DNA from 4 places in the Vibrio sp. 2132-1 genome. Region 4 is predicted to be linked to each of the others. Evidence: predicted binding sites of a transcription regulator. Region 4 holds the regulator's gene; each other region holds the start of a gene.
What was found. The regulator CRP, encoded in region 4, controls carbon source genes, mostly activating them, when cyclic AMP is high. The targets are predictions, from matches to a motif close to TGTGANNNNNNTCACA.
Positions count from the first base shown of each region.

Region 1: the regulator CRP is predicted to act here: its motif matches at 1,782-1,797, upstream of cdd (cytidine deaminase).
Region 2: the regulator CRP is predicted to act here: its motif matches at 1,872-1,887, upstream of rppH (RNA pyrophosphohydrolase).
Region 3: the regulator CRP is predicted to act here: its motif matches at 2,453-2,468, upstream of R8N47_RS02025 (CTP synthase).

Region 1 is NZ_JAWPON010000004.1:133,699-137,898, reverse strand. It holds gene purT (formate-dependent phosphoribosylglycinamide formyltransferase) at 1-646, opposite strand, end outside; gene cdd (cytidine deaminase) at 790-1,677, opposite strand; gene R8N47_RS05635 (LrgB family protein) at 2,108-2,785, opposite strand; gene R8N47_RS05630 (CidA/LrgA family protein) at 2,787-3,161, opposite strand; gene sbcB (exodeoxyribonuclease I) at 3,217-4,200, opposite strand, start outside.
Region 2 is NZ_JAWPON010000008.1:204,789-208,988, forward strand. It holds gene R8N47_RS11320 (NADP(H)-dependent aldo-keto reductase) at 1-258, opposite strand, end outside; gene R8N47_RS11325 (DUF6482 family protein) at 413-724, shown strand; gene mutH (DNA mismatch repair endonuclease MutH) at 740-1,420, opposite strand; gene rppH (RNA pyrophosphohydrolase) at 2,041-2,562, shown strand; gene ptsP (phosphoenolpyruvate--protein phosphotransferase) at 2,565-4,200, shown strand, end outside.
Region 3 is NZ_JAWPON010000002.1:60,419-64,618, forward strand. It holds gene relA (GTP diphosphokinase) at 1-1,194, shown strand, start outside; gene mazG (nucleoside triphosphate pyrophosphohydrolase) at 1,544-2,347, shown strand; gene R8N47_RS02025 (CTP synthase) at 2,553-4,193, shown strand.
Region 4 is NZ_JAWPON010000027.1:15,326-19,525, reverse strand. It holds gene astD (succinylglutamate-semialdehyde dehydrogenase) at 1-572, shown strand, start outside; gene R8N47_RS21910 (DUF1338 domain-containing protein) at 821-1,612, shown strand; gene crp (cAMP-activated global transcriptional regulator CRP) at 1,749-2,381, opposite strand; gene R8N47_RS21900 (phosphoribulokinase) at 2,622-3,491, opposite strand; gene R8N47_RS21895 (YheU family protein) at 3,617-3,829, opposite strand; gene R8N47_RS21890 (hydrolase) at 3,863-4,200, opposite strand, start outside.

The sequences.
Region 1 (4,200 bases), on a different contig from region 4:
AGAAATGCACACCGTCAACGGCTCTGATGGTCAATAAAGTGATTTCGTAATCGAAGTCGATAAAACCTTCCACGATAACGCGACCTGCACCCGTACGTCCGCCTTCCTGAGCGTAATCCCATGCTTTTGTAACGTCGTCTTCGGTCTTGATAACACTTTGCCCTTTACCGGAAGAGCTCATCACTGGCTTCACCACGCACGGAATACCCACATGCTCAACCGCGGCTTTGAAGTCTTCAAAGTTATCTGCAAAACGATAAGGTGAAGTCGTCAATTCCAGTTCTTCTGCTGCCAAACGTCGGATACCTTCACGATTCATTGTTAGCCTGGTTGCCTTAGCGGTTGGAACAACATTCAGTCCTTTTTCTTCAAGCTCTACCAGTTTGCCGGTTGCGATGGCTTCAATTTCTGGTACGACGTAAGTAGGTTGTTCCTTCGTAATAACTTCTTCTAAGGCGTTCCCATCTAACATGTCGATAACATAACTACGGTGAGCGACTTGCATCGCTGGAGCATTGGCATAGCGATCACAAGCAATCACTTCTAAACCAAGTCTCTGGCATTCAATGGCGACTTCTTTACCGAGTTCGCCAGAGCCTAAAAGTAATACACGGGTAGCATTTGCGCTAGTTGCAGTGCCAAACATAGTGTTCCCTTACAAAATAGAGTGATGAGACAGAAATTGCAGGAGATCATACTGAAGTTTTATGACAAAGCAAACGTTTGCTTTTGGTTTTTAGGTAATAAAAAAGCTCTACATGTTGTAGAGCTTTTTGTTGAATTTGTCGTTTATACGTTGACAAAACTAAGCGGAATATCTGGATTCAACGCTTCCAACGTTGATTGCGTATCGGCTAAGTGACTGATCTTACCTTCAGAGTTTTCTACCAATGCAGCGGCTTTGATGCTGTCAAAGTTTTCACCCGCAAGTAAAACTTGGATTAGCGCAACTTGTAGCGGTGGCAAGCTAGGATTAAACGCTGCATTTTCTGCATAAGCGCCTTGGAATACACGGCCGCTAGTCATCTCTAATGCTAAACCACTCAAGTTGTTGGTGTATGGAGAGTGGCTCATGTTCATCGCTTCAACTGCACTTTGGATGAGTGCGTCTTCATCATCACATGAGAATTGGTGTTTAACTTCTGCCATTAAGCCGGACTCGATACCGAGATCGTTTGGTCCAAAGGCTTCAGGCAGGTATTCATGAAGTGACTTTTCTTCGCGTTCTGGGAGCTGGATTTTAAGCTCGTTTGCGGTAGATAACTCATTCATGAACTGGCGGCAGTGACCACATGGGCTGAAGTTGATAGTGATATCCTTAAGACCACGTTCGCCTTTCATCCAAGCATGGCTAATCGCAGACTGCTCTGCGTGAACCGTTTGACCCAACTGTACACCAAAGAATTCCATGTTGGCACCGAAGTAAAGGCGACCTGAAAGGCCACGAACGATAGCGCCGACATAAAAGTCAGAAAGGGGAGCATAGGAGTACGCTGCGGCAAAAGGAAGTAGCGCAACACGAAGCTCTTTGTCTGATAGACCGGTAGCTGAAAGCAACTGCTCAAATTGTTGAACTGAAAGCGTAGCATCAAAATCATCAGCTTGGATGATAGGAGCAAGTTGTTTGGAAAGTGCTTCTGGAGCGCCTGCTAGCGCCTGTTCAATGCGACTTTTCATGTTGAATCCTTGTTATTGCATGGACAGTTATTCTATGTGAAAGATAGAAATGTTCCGTGCGTTAGATCACGATAAATAATGCAATTGATAATTCTGTTACATAATTAGAGTGAGCTCACACATGTATTCGATTGCACAGGTGTGAAGCGTTATCTCCGTCTCACAATTAACCATATCAGTATATATTCATATGACCAAGGAGCAGGAGTATGTTACTAACGCGACTTTTACCGCTATGCTACTTTATGCCTACGTAATCTAGAGCGAGTGGTAGCACCTAGAATGCTAATGCTATGAATGTATATCTCGATCAAGTCCCTTCACGATATTACTGGGTGAGGTTGATAGATAAGATAGGGTTTAGAAAAGGGTAAGGAAGAAGCGGAAAGGCTACGGCCTGCCGGAAGGAGGGCAGACCGAGAGCGCTTAACTATTGATATAGCCAGACAGCCAAAGCAAAAAAGCTTGGAGCCAAAATAGAAGTTATGATCCCACATAAAACCAATGCGAGTGATGAGAACGCGGCATCTATGGGCTGTTTCTCTGCACAAGTAGCGGTGCCTAAGGCATGAGAGACTGTACCCATTGTCAGACCACGTGCAATCGGGTGTTTAATTCCAATCAAATTGTAAATTGGGTATGCCAAAATTGCGCCCAATAAACCGACAATCAGAACCAAGATCGCTGCAACGGCGGCTTCACCACCGAGGTGACTCGATATTTCCATCGCTATTGGTGTAGTGACGGACTTACCCACTAGACTCGCGATTAAACTGATATCCGCTTTGAAAGCGACTGCGATCAAGGTGGTTGTCATCATCGACATCACACTGCCTACTGTGCAAGCAAAAGTGATGATTCGCCAGTTTGCTTTAATTTGTGGTAGTTGTTCATATAGTGGATAAGCCAGAGCAACTACGGCTGGTTGAAGTAAAAAACTGATCCCTTCGTTATCCGCATAATACGTTTCAAACGGTACATTTAAGTAAGTAAGCAAAGGAATGAGCACTGCAATACTGATCAGCAAAGGATTTGCTAGAGGATTATTCACTTTGATTGCAATTTGGCGCGCGACAAGAAAAACCGCAATGGTAACAACTAACCACATATCAGTGCTTCTCCTTTAACAAGTAGTCCAGCAGCCAAGCGAGGCTGACTAGTACAATGAGTGAGCCTCCAACTGCGCTAGCAATGATAGGGAGGGCATTAGCGAGTAGCATATCGAAATGTTGCATTAATCCCACGCTAATAGGAACGAACAATAAGATCATATAGCGGATAAATAGCGTGGCGCCCGGTTTGACCCAGTCGACTTTTACAAGCCCAAGAGTCATGGAGAAAAACAGTACGAGCATACCGATGACACTTCCTGGAACGGAAACGCCAGTGAACTTTTGAATGGTAATTCCGATGCCAAGTGCTCCCATGATGAGGAAGATTGAAATGAGCAGTTGGATCAGTTGTAAGAATCGTTCTTTAATCATTTTGACAGTATATAAACAACAAGCACACCATAAGGTGCGCTTGTATTAGGAGGAGTTAGGAAGCTAAGCTCTCTACATAACGGTACACGGATTTTAATATCGCAATCTTCTTTTCGTCACTTTCATGTTCGTGAACTAAGTTTTCTAAATTCAGCATGTACTCTTCAATTTGGCTTTCAAACACTTCTCGACAGTGTAGTGCCCAGCGTCTTTGTTCTTGCTCGTCTAATGTGCCTGGGAAGTTACGCGCACGATAGCGGAACAATAGAGGTTTAATACGCTTGTCATCAAATTCAATGTCTAATGCAGCAAGATTATTCGGGTCGGTTTCTCGAATGATATCCATAGCTGCGCGATCAGCCGGAGAAAAGAACCCGTCGTAAAGCTGTGTATCGACGTCATCACTTTTATCGAATTTACGCTCGACGGAAAAGAGGCTAATCAGCTTTTCTCTAATTTCAGGATGTTGGCGCAACAAAGCGAGATTGGCGAGACATTGTTGGCGATCAATGCCAATAGACTCTGCATTTTCAGCCGTTAACGTTTTTGCAGGGGCGAGAATAGGGCATTTGTTCAAATGAACTAGTTTAACTGGCACTGGTAGCAATTCACCAAGATCTTCGCGCTTCGTGTAGAGTCTTTCGTGCAGCTCTTCTGCGGATAGCTCAAGAATAGGTTGAGGGTCTTTCGCTAAATCGATGGTGATAACGGCGTTATTATTGGTTGGATGCCAAGCAACAGGCACAATCCAGCTAGTGTACTGACATTCGCGCCCTAGCATGCCTGAAACGTGCATCAACGGTGTCATGTTGACGATGTCGACTAAATCATTGAGCTTGCGCTTTTGGCGCATAGAAAAAAAGTAATCAAACAATTTTGGTTGCGCTGCTTTTACTTTCTTTGCCATTTCGATAGTCGCAACCACATCTGCCATGGCATCGTGCGCGTTACTATGTTCTATGCCGTTAGCCACAGACAAGTGTTCTAATTTAAAGCTAGTGAAGCCATCTTCGTTTTCTGGCCATTCTACGCCTTCTGG
Region 2 (4,200 bases), on a different contig from region 4:
TGTTGCCAGTACTACTTTCTCTCTTTTGCCGCTTTTTGCTAACCAATTACCGATGTATTGCTCGGTGAGCCCTTGTGTTTCCGAGTTTGGCGGTACAGGGTACATCTCTGCGGTATCGATGAAGTTCACCCCATGATCGAGGGCAAAGTCGAGCTGTTCAAAGGCGTCCTTTTCTGTGTTTTGCTCGCCAAACGTCATAGTGCCGAGGCAGATTTTACTGATCTCAAGTGATGAGTGCGGTAGTTTTGTGTATTGCATATCACGTCCTTGAAGAGTTACCGACTAAATAAGTGACTCCAATATAGGGGATTTGTAGCCGCAATCGCAAATGATTTACGTATAAAGGAAGAGCAAACTCGAAAGCTACAGTTAGCCTAACTACACTTAAATGATCGTGTGAAGGAGGTATGTTATGCAGAAGCATCAATTGGACATGTGGCTACATGGTCCACATAAAGATACTTATAAAACTCCCAAAGTATTTGTGATTGGGTGTTCTGATGTCTCTGACTATCTTTTAGCTGTGGAGTACAAGCATCAACTTGAGCCGATTAAAGACGGTGAAGACCCGATACATTTTGGCTCTCTAGACTTAGTAAAAGAAGAACTATTGAGGCTAGGGGTCGATAAAGCGTATTTAAGGCTGCGCAATGCGTATGACGAATGTGGCACTGAAGAGGCAGCCTCATACTGCGATATTGAGTTATCGCTCGTGACGCACTAAATAGCTGATATAGTTTTATTCTGGTTGAGTGTTAATGTAGTGCTTGAGTAAGATCTGTTCAGTAAACTGTGTTCTAAGGTAAAAGCCTCGGGGCAGAGTTTTCATCGGCTTACCATTTGAGTTGTATGCTTCGGTGAGCGCTTTTGCATTTGCGGCTTTAGGGCGAAGATGCAGCGCTTCTCCGTGTCTGGCGGAAATTTGATCAAATCTTCCCAAGACGATCATCTCCATTAACTCTTCCCAGTCATTTCGCAAAATCCGCTCTTCTTCTTCATCTGGTGACCAAATGAGTGGACTGCCCACACGTCTTTCAGGGAGTGGGATTTCTCGTTCTCCTTCTACGGGTACCCAAAGGACACGAGATAGCTTGTTTCGAACATGACTTGTTTCCCATGTAAGACCATGAACGCCAGTGAGGGGCGCCACAGAAACAAAGGTTGTTTCTAAAGGTTTGCCAGAGTAACTGATCGGAATACTTTTCAACTCGATCCCTAGTTTTGCGAAATCTTGTTGAGGTTTACTGCCAGCTGGAGCGCCCAAGTGCCATTCGAGTAATTGACCCACCCAACCTTTATCACGTTTTAAGTTTTCAGGAACAATCATATTCGCCTCGGCGGCCAACTCAGCAAAACTGAGTCCTGCCATATCATGCGCTCGTTCCAATAGCTCTGCTTCTGTTTGTGGTTCTGGTTTCATAGTTACAAGGTGGTATTACAAAAAATATAGTTTATCAAACTCCGACCAAATCTACTGTTTAAGATTTCACCGAGGCGGTGTAAGAACGATCAATTCATAACTTATCCACAGGTGGAGGAGGTATTGATAAGATCCTGACGAGGTCTGTATGAATAAACAGGGGTTAAAATGCATTTTTGGGGTTGATTTTGTTGTAATCATCTAAACGAATAGCAGGTGAGTGTGGATAAATAGCCTGTTGGTGGATCTTTGACCGATCTGAGTTTGGTGAAAAGATCATCAAGAAACTGAAGATCGAATTATCGTTATTTTTAAAAATAAATGCTTTTTTATCAATATGTTATGTTTGTTTTTTTTGTTTCTTCATTTGTTTTGCTTTTGATGGGATTGAACTGAATTACTCATTTGAATTGAATTCTTCACAAAGTTATTCACAGAAAAGGTGAATAAATGTGGGCAATGTCTCACTCTTGTGTTGATAAGGTATGGTTTGATTAAAAGATATCCAAAAATGGTGAAAAGGTAATAAATCTTGCTCATATCACATCAGTAAGTTTGCTAGTAATGGGGATATGTGGAAAAATCACGGTAATAAAAAATTTATTCATAGAGGTTAGCCAGTGATAGATGGCGATGGTTACCGACTTAATGTTGGTATTGTGATATGTAATAACCATGGTCAGGTCTTCTGGGCTAAACGATACGGGCAACACTCATGGCAATTTCCACAAGGTGGGATTGACGAAGGTGAAACCCCTGAACAAGCCATGTTCAGGGAGTTATACGAAGAAGTCGGTTTAACGAAAAAAGACGTTAAGATCATTGCAACAAGTCGTCATTGGTTAAGATATAAGCTACCAAAGCGATTGGTGCGTTGGGACTCCAAGCCTGTTTGTATCGGCCAAAAACAGAAATGGTTTCTGCTGAGATTAGAATGCGATGAGTCTCGCATTAATATGCAACGCGGAAAATCCCCTGAATTTGATGGTTGGCGCTGGGTAAGTTACTGGTATCCAGTTAGGCAAGTTGTTTCTTTCAAGCGAGATGTTTATCGACGAGCGATGAAAGAATTTGCATCCTTAGCCATGCCTTTTCGAGAGAGAAAAGCGAAAGGGAAAAGAAAAAAGCAACGTAGAGGATAATCATGCTCAGTCAGCTAAGGGAAATAGTTGAGAAAGTCTCCAGGGTCGATGATGTGCATCTGGCACTCGATATATTGGTGAAAGAGACTTGTGCTGCCCTTAGTACTGAGTGCTGTACTATCTATCTTGCTAATGAAGAAATGCAGCGCCTTGAGTTAATGGCAACTCAAGGCCTTATTTTTGAAGGTGATAGTATTCATATCAACTTCAATGAAGGCTTGGTTGGGTTGGTAAAACGAAGCGCTGAACCCCTTAACCTTGCCGAAGCCTCAAAACACCCCGAGTTCAAATTCTTTCCTCAACTCGGCGAACAGATTTACCACTCTTTTTTAGCTACTCCAATCATTCATCGTAAACAAGTTTTAGGTGTGTTGGTGATCCAACAAAAAACGCCGCGCTTGTTTAGTGAAATGGAAGAATCGTTTCTTGTTACTTTATCCGCTCAGTTAGCGGTGCTCATTGCACATGCGCAGAATCTTGGGCATTGGCAGTTAGCATCTAAACCCACGGTATTAAAAGGTTTGCCTGCGTCTACTGGTGTCGCGATTGGAGAGTTTTGGTTCGACAATACCCAGCCGAGTTTATCGGATATTTTCCCTTCGTCCACGTTAGATAAGGAACGCGAGCACGAGACACTACTGGTGGCCATAGAGCGAGCGTTAAATGACTTTCGCCGTATGCGGAAAAAACTGGACAGTGAAATCAACAAAGATGCTCTGGCGATCTTCGATCTGTTTACTCACTTACTGAATGATCCGATGCTTCGCGGTGATTTGAAGAAGCAGATTGAAAAAGGAGACAGGGCAGACTGGGCGTTACGCCAAGTTGTAGAGTCATACTCGAATCGATTTGCCAGAATGTCGGATGTATACATGCGTGAAAGAGCGCAAGATATCCGAGAGTTAGGGCAAAGGCTGCTCTATTTTCTGCACAACAGCGAGCAAGAAAATTCTGCAATTGATCGTCCCATTATTTTGGTGGCGAATGAACTCACTGCCACCTTGCTCGCTTCTGTACCTAAAGAGTTCTTGTTAGCCGTCGTATCATTAGAGGGAGGCGCAAACTCTCACGCTGCCATTTTATCTCGAGCTCTTGGGGTCCCTGCAGTCATGGGCGCCAACATTAATCCGGATGTGGTGAATGGCAAACTCGGGATAGTCGACGGCTATACGGGTGAGATCTTCTTAGAGCCAAACCGCCAGTTGTTGCGAGAGTATCGCAGCTTAGTAAGCGAAGAGTCTGAACTGTTTGCCATGGTAAACCAGGACCTCGCACTCCCTGCGGTTACGCAAGATAATCACCATATCGAAATTATGCTGAATGCGGGACTCAGTGCAGACAGTAATATTGCCATCAACACAGGTGTTGATGGTGTTGGGTTGTACCGAACTGAGATTGCATTTTTACTTCAGCATCACTTTCCTTCGGAAGATGAGCAGTATCATCAATACCAAGCAATACTTAACAGCTATCCGAATCAACGAGTAGTGATGCGTACTTTGGATATTGGTGGTGACAAACCTTTGCCGTATTTGCCCATTGAAGAAGATAATCCGTTTCTAGGCTGGCGTGGCATTCGTTTTACATTGGATCATCCAGACATTTTCTTGATCCAGCTGCGTGCAATGTTAAGAGCGA
Region 3 (4,200 bases), on a different contig from region 4:
CATGAAGAGTCGGAGCTGGGTGTTGCCGCGCACTGGAAATATAAAGAAGGGGCAAGCAGCCGAAGCGGTTATGATGAGAAGATCACGTGGCTGCGTAAGCTACTGGATTGGCAAGAAGAAATGTCTGACTCTGGCGAAATGCTCGATGAGCTGCGTAGCCAAGTCTTTGATGACCGTGTTTATGCCTTTACACCACGTGGTGATGTTGTCGATTTGCCAATGGGGGCAACGCCGCTAGATTTTGCCTATCACATTCACTCCGAAGTGGGACACCGTTGTATCGGTGCCAAAGTCGGAGGTCGTATTGTGCCGTTCACGCATAAATTACATATGGGTGACCAAGTCGAGATTATCACTCAGAAAGAACCTAACCCATCACGTGACTGGTTAAACCCATCATTAGGCTTCGTTCATTCTGGTCGTGCGCGTGCCAAAATTAACGCCTGGTTCCGAAAACAAAGCCGTGAGAAGAACCTCGAAGCAGGTCGTGAAATCCTTGAGCATGAGTTAGCCAAAATTGGCGCAACGTTAAAAGATGCAGAGCATTACGCCCTCAAGCGGTTTAACGTCAAAACACCAGATGAATTGTATGTTGGGGTAGGTAGCGGTGATTTGCGCATCAATCAAATCATTAACCATATCAACGCGTTAGTTAACAAGCCAACGGCAGAGGAAGAAGACCAGCAAGCACTGGAAAAACTGCAAGAAGCTGAGCATAAATCACCCGCGCAAAGCCGACCGAAAAAAGACGCAGTTGTAGTAGAAGGCGTCGATAACCTAATGACACATCTAGCACGTTGCTGTCAGCCAATTCCAGGTGACGATATCTCTGGTTACATAACGCAAGGTCGTGGGATTTCAGTACACCGTAGTGACTGTGAACAGCTAGAAGAACTGCGCCATCATGCGCCAGAGCGCATCATCGATACAGTCTGGGGTAGCGGCTTTGTGGGGTCATACATCCTCACCGTGCGTGTTGAAGCGATGGAGCGAGGTGGTCTACTCAAAGACATTACGACACTGTTCGCCAACGAAAAGATCAAAGTGACCAGTATGAAGAACCGAGTCGACTACAGACGTCAACTTGCCATCATGGACTTTGACCTAGAAGTCACCAATATTGAGGTGCTTTCGCGGGTTTCGAAGCGTGTGGAACAGATCAAGGATGTCATGACGGTGAAACGCCTCGGCTAAAACTCTCGTCATAGTTATCGTTGTAGCGTTGTTGACTGCACGCACTCGCTCCATCACATGGTGAACCATGTGATGGAGTCTCGTTTGTTTGTCGCCTAGCTACAACTTCAACTATTTACAGAGTTACACTTGCGTCATATTTGGTTTTTTATCTGCGTTAGCTGCACTTATTCCGACGTGCCGGCTCAAGGGCATCACATAGTAGGCTATGCTCAGGAGTCGCGAAAATTTGTTGCCTTGTCAAAGTAACAATTACTTAGTGAAAGCTGCTGAGAAAATATAATGTAGAAGGTGAGTGGTTTTGGCTGCTCACCTTTTTCTTTAATAGAAAGGTTTAAAGGAACAAAAAATGAGTCATCCAATTGAACAGTTAGAACAAATCATGGCGAAGCTGCGTGACCCAGAAAACGGTTGCCCTTGGGACTTAAAACAAACCTTTGACACCATCGTTCCGCATACTATAGAAGAAACCTACGAAGTGGTGGACGCGATTCAAAATCGAGATTGGCCCAATCTAAAAGAAGAGCTAGGGGATTTGTTGTTTCAGGTGATTTTTTACAGTCAGCTAGCGAAAGAGCAAGAGCTGTTTGACTTTTCGGATGTCGTTGAAACCGTGAACGAAAAACTGACTCGTCGCCACCCGCATGTTTTTTCAGATGTTGAGTTTGAATCTGACGAGGAAATTAACGCGAACTGGGAAGCGGAAAAAGCAAAAGAAAAAGCCCTAGTAGGCAAAGCGGAAGAAAGTATCCTAGACTCAATACCAAACTCTTTACCGGCACTTTCTCGTGCTACAAAAATTCAGAAAAAATGTGCAAAACTTGGGTTTGATTGGGATTCACTTGGCCCGGTTGTCGATAAAGTACGAGAAGAAATTGACGAAGTCATGGAAGAGGCACTGCAAGTTCAGCCCGATGAAGAGAAAGTTGAGTTGGAGCTCGGTGATTTGCTATTTGCGACTGTCAATTTGGCTCGCCACCTTGATAAAAACCCAGAAGTCGCGCTAGGAAAAGCAAACGTAAAGTTTGCGCGACGTTTTAAACAAGTTGAAGGCAAGGTCCAGCAGTCAGGCAAAGTACTTACAGATTGTTCTTTATCAGAACTTGACCATTTTTGGGATGAAGTAAAACAAGAAGAATCGAGGCAGAGGTAAACTGGCAGAATACATAATATAAGGTCAGCTTGTTTGGTTACACGAAAACGGACTTTGGTTTGTCTTTGCTCACTTTGATTTGAAGCAAAAAATAAAAAATTACGGTGTGATAGATTTCACGTTGTGGCGGTAAGGAGCTTCTGGTATATTTATCTCCCGTCCAGAAGCACTCCATTTCCCTCATTCAACCAATTTCAGGTTAAACATGACGACAAATTACATTTTTGTTACTGGCGGGGTTGTATCCTCTCTAGGTAAAGGTATTGCAGCAGCATCTCTTGCGGCTATTCTAGAAGCTCGTGGTCTTAAAGTGACTATGATGAAGCTTGACCCTTACATCAACGTTGACCCGGGCACAATGAGCCCTACTCAGCACGGTGAAGTGTTCGTTACAGAAGATGGCGCAGAGACTGACCTTGACCTTGGTCACTACGAGCGTTTCATCCGTACCAAGATGACCAAGCGTAACAACTTCACTGCAGGTCGTGTTTATGCCGACGTACTTCGTAAAGAACGTCGTGGTGACTACCTAGGCGCAACTATTCAAGTTATCCCTCATATCACTAACGCAATCAAAGATCGCGTTATTGCAGGTTCTGAAGGCCATGATGTGGCTATCGTTGAAGTTGGCGGTACTGTTGGTGATATCGAATCACTACCATTTATGGAAGCGATTCGTCAGCTAGCTGTTGAGCTAGGCCGTGAGCGCGCAATGTTCATGCACCTAACACTTGTTCCTTACCTAGCGGCAGCGGGCGAAGTGAAAACTAAGCCGACGCAACACTCTGTAAAAGAACTTCTATCTATCGGTATTCAGCCAGATATCCTAGTTTGCCGTAGCGATCGCGTTATTCCTGCGAATGAGCGTAAAAAAATCGCACTGTTCTGTAATGTTCCAGAAAAAGCAGTAATTTCAATGAAGGATGTAGACTCTATCTACAAGATCCCTCAGTTGATTAAATCTCAAGGTCTAGATGACCTTGTGTGTGCTCGCTTTGGTATTACTGCTCCGGAAGCAGACCTTTCTGAATGGGAACAGGTTATCTACGAAGAAGCAAATCCTACTGGTGAAGTAACCATCGGTATGGTTGGTAAATACATTGAATTACCAGATGCATACAAATCTGTGAACGAAGCGCTTAAACACGCTGGCTTGAAAAACCGTCTAAGCGTCACAATTAAGTATGTAGACTCACAAGATATCGAAACAAAAGGCGTTGAACTTCTAGAAGGTTTGGACGCGATCCTAGTACCAGGTGGCTTCGGCGATCGTGGTATTGAAGGCAAGATCCGTGCGGCTCAATATGCACGTGAAAATAACGTGCCTTACCTAGGTATTTGTTTGGGTATGCAAGTTGCACTAATCGAATACGCGCGTAACGTTGCGGGTATGGAAGGTGCACATTCAACAGAATTTAACAAAGAGACTAAGTACCCTGTGGTAGGTTTGATCACAGAGTGGGTAGACGAATCAGGTAGCGTAGAAGAGCGTACTGAAAAGTCTGACCTAGGCGGTACGATGCGTCTTGGTTCACAGCTGTGTCACCTAGAGAAAGGGACTAAAGCTCGTGAACTGTACGGTAGCGCGACGATCCATGAACGTCACCGTCACCGTTACGAAGTGAATAACGTGCTTCGTCCGCAAATCGAAAAAGCAGGCCTAAAAGTATCAGGTCTATCTGCGGACAAGAAGTTAGTGGAAATGATTGAGAACCCAGCTCACCCATGGTTTGTAGCGGCTCAGTTCCACCCAGAATTCACCTCGACTCCTCGCGATGGACATCCATTGTTTGCAGGTTTTGTTAAGGCTGCGGGCCAAAACGCACGCGGCGAATTCGAGAAGTAAAAGGATA
Region 4 (4,200 bases):
TCACCACACTCATTGAAGCGACACGCAATATTCGCGTAGACCAACCATTTGCAGAACCTGCGCCATTTATGGGACCGCAAATTTCGGTCGCGGCAGCCAAGTTTATTCTTGATGCACAAGCTAATCTACAGTCTCTTGGCGGTGAAAGCTTGATTGAAGCGAAAGCAGGAGAGGCGGCGTTTGTTTCTCCAGGCATCATTGATGTAACGAACATTGCTGAGTTACCAGATGAAGAGTACTTCGGCCCACTTCTGCAAGTGGTGCGCTACGAAGGATTAGACAAAGCCGTGGCGCTAGCAAACGATACGCGCTTTGGCTTATCTGCTGGTTTGGTTTCAACCGACGACCAAGAATGGGAATACTTCGTTGACCACATTCGTGCAGGAATCGTGAACCGTAACCGCCAGCTTACTGGGGCAAGCGGTGATGCGCCATTTGGTGGTCCGGGGGCGTCGGGTAACTTGCGCCCAAGCGCTTACTACGCAGCAGATTACTGTGCGTACCCAATGGCATCAATGGAAGGTCAAGAAACTGTCTTGCCTGCAACATTGAGTCCAGGTGTAGCACTATAAGTTTTAATAATAGAGTCGCAACTATGCATTGCGGCTCACCTTGCCGGCGCATCATTTAGGTATGGGTTGTAGTGATCGTTGGCAGAACACGAAAAGTGAGCAAAGACTCGGAAAAGCGTGTTGACTGACTGGCATTTACCGTCACAGGTTGATGGTTGCTCGTTCATTATTCTGGACAACTTTTGTTGTGAACGAGCAGCCAACTTCCGCTTACCTTTAAACTCTACATCTCGTAACAAGGAGTCGTTATGACGCCCGATGTGTTATTTGAATCGCTATGGCAAGATTACATTCAACGTCTTTGCCCTTCGGCTGCTAAAGTGCATCAGCTGCTTCAAGAAGATGAGCCTCTGATTAATGATCATATAGCTTTACGTACCTTCAATATCGCGCCTCTTGGTATTGAAACTCTAGCTAAGCCATTTGTAGCTATTGGTTACAAGGCGTGTGGTGATTACATTTTCGAAAGCAAAAAGCTGGTTGCTAAGCACTATGAGCACCCAGATCCGAAGCAACCTAAAGTATTTATTAGTGAGCTAAAAGTTGAAGAGTGCTCGCCTGAGCTACAAGAGATTGTGAAAAATTTGGTGGCACAAATCGATGCTGACAAGCTGAAAGATAGCGCATTCTTACATGGTGGACGCTTGTGGGATTTAAGCTTTGCTGATTACCAAACGTTGGCTAAAGAAAGTGAGTACGCATCTTGGCTTGCGGCGCATGGTTACGGAGCAAACCACTTCACGGTGAGCGTTAACCAGCTCAATGAATATGAAGAAGTGAAGCAGGTAAACGATCATCTGCGTACCGCTGGGTTTACCATTAATGAAAATGGTGGTGAAGTGAAGGGCACTCCTGAGGTGTTGCTAGAGCAGTCATCGACCATGGCAGATAAAGTAGCGGTTCGTTTTAGCGAAGGCACTGAAATTATCCCTGGCGGGTTTTATGAATTTGCTAAGCGCTATCCGATGGAAAATGGTGATTTGTACCCAGGTTTCGTGGCCGCTTCAGCTGACAAAATCTTTGAAAGTACGAATGGCTAAGTTTTAGGGTTAACCTGTTAAGCTTACTCATTAGTGTTCGCTGCACCCTATCTCATTTGGTCATGAGTAAATAAAAAGCCACCAATGTTGCCATTGGTGGCTTTTATAATTTTGTTCGTGTCACTCTAGTTCGAGATTAACGAGTACCGTAAACCACGATGGTTTTACCGTGAGCAGAGATTAGGTTCTGCTCTTCTAGCATCTTCAAGATACGACCTACTGTCTCACGAGAACAGCCAACAATTTGACCGATTTCTTGACGAGTGATCTTGATTTGCATGCCGTCTGGGTGAGTCATTGCGTCTGGTTGTTTTGCAAGGTTCAGAAGCGTCTGAGCGATACGACCAGTTACGTCTAGGAACGCCAGGTCACCCACTTTTTGGCTAGTTACTTGAAGACGACGAGCCATCTGCGCAGAAAGACGCATTAGGATGTCTGGGTTTACTTGGATAAGCTGACGGAACTTCTTGAAAGAAATTTCAGCAACTTCACAAGGAGATTTAGCACGAACCCAAGCTGTGCGCTCTTGGTCTTCCTCGAATAGACCAAGTTCACCAATAAAGTCTCCTTGGTTTAGGTAAGAAAGGATCATCTCCTTACCTTCTTCGTCTTTGATAAGAACCGCAACAGAACCTTTAACGATGTAGTACAAAGTTTCTGCCTTTTCGCCCGCGTGAATTAGCGTGCTCTTTGAAGGGTACTTATGAATATGACAGTGTGAAAGAAACCACTCTAATGTTGGGTCGGTTTGAGGTTTACCTAGAACCATAATATCTCACTTCCTCTGCAGGGTACGCTTGCGCTATCCATATTTTAGCTAAGCCTGAATTAGGCCTACTAGAATAAGAGCACTTTTTATATGCTGCAAGCTCTCTTGTGTTTCGGTAAGAAATAGTATCCTTTTTCGAAAACGATTTCTTGATTTTAATCGTGCCATGATTGAGATTTTGTAAGCAAAACTGTGCACATGATCACGGTATGAAAAGTAAACATCTTCGCAGGCAGGTTTTTAGCCAATTTTCCCTGTTTCGATGAGCTGTTGTAGGATAGGCCGAACTATGAGCTCCATTGCAAAGCTCATCTTACCGCCGGGTACGACAATCGTGTTGTGGCGTGACATGAATGAGCCATCAATCATGGCCAGCAGATATGGGAAGTCGACATTCTTGATACCGCGTAGGCGAATCACCACAAAACTCTCATCCAAACTAGGGATGCCTTTTGCATTAAGTGGGTTGGAAGTATCAACGGTCGGTACGCGCTGGAAGTTGATGTGAGTACGAGAAAACTGCGGAGTGATATAGTTGAGGTAATCGTCCATGGATCGCACGATTGAGTCCATTACCGCTTCACGCGAATGGCCGCGATCGCGAGTGTCACGTACGAATTTTTGGATCCACTCTAAGTTCACAATCGGCACCATGCCAATTAAGAAATCCACATGTTGAGCAACATTAACATCGCCATCGACCACGCCACCATGTAACCCTTCATAAAACAGCACGTCGCTGTTTTCGGGTAAGTCTTGCCACGGTGTAAACGTGCCTGGCATTTGATTGTAGGGAACCGCTTCGTCAAACGTGTGCAGATAACGGCGCACGCTGCCAGTGCCGTCATGCCCGAACTTACGGAAAAACTCTTCTAATCCCGGGAAGTCATTAGCTTGTGGGCCAAAGTAGCTAATGTGTCGACCTTGCTCGCGGGCTTTGCGGATTTCGATGTCCATCTCTGGGCGAGTAAAGCGATGGAAGCTATCGCCTTCAACCCATGCGGGTTTAACGTTCATCATATTGAACATTTTACGGAAGGCTTCAGATGTAGTGGTCGTGCCGGCACCGGACGAACCAGTAACCGCAATAATTGGGTGTTTAGCTGACATGACAAACCTTGTCGAAAATTACTTACCTGTAATGTGCAGTAGAGTTACTACTGCACGGTCGATATCCCACTATAGCACGTAACAATACCTTGTCATCGAGTGGGATACGGTAAAATGTGAAGGGTCTAAAATTTTGTTTTATGTTGAATATCGACGGTTTCGTGTAGCTCAGAGAACACGATAACCGCTTCACCTTTTTCCAATTGAGCTTTGACTTGATCAATTTTGTCTTGCAAAGAAACCTCGACGGTTCCGTAATCCGTTCCTTCGCGTAAGACGAATTCACGAATTAAGTTTTCCAATGTTTCCGGCGCAATGTCTTGCCATGGAATGATCATAAATACCTCTAACTTTTATGATGAGCGGCTAGTTTACTGCGTTCGTTGCTTGGATACAGCAGAAAGGTAATCTGCGGCGATACTTTCGTAATACGCGGGCAGCGCTTCCTCCAACCAAAACTTAGGTTTTAACGCCGTTCCTGTCAGGAAGCCAACATGGCCACCGTGTTCAAAGAGACGGTAATCAATGTTATCTGGCAGAACAAACTTCGGGATCACATCGTCGGTCATGAACGGATCGTCTTTGGCATGGATGATCAGTGTGGGTAGCGTGATTTGCTGTAGTTTACTTAAGCCAGAGCATTGGTCGTAATAATCTTGTGCGTCTTTGAAGCCATGCAATGGTGCGGTAATCAAATCATCGAATTCAT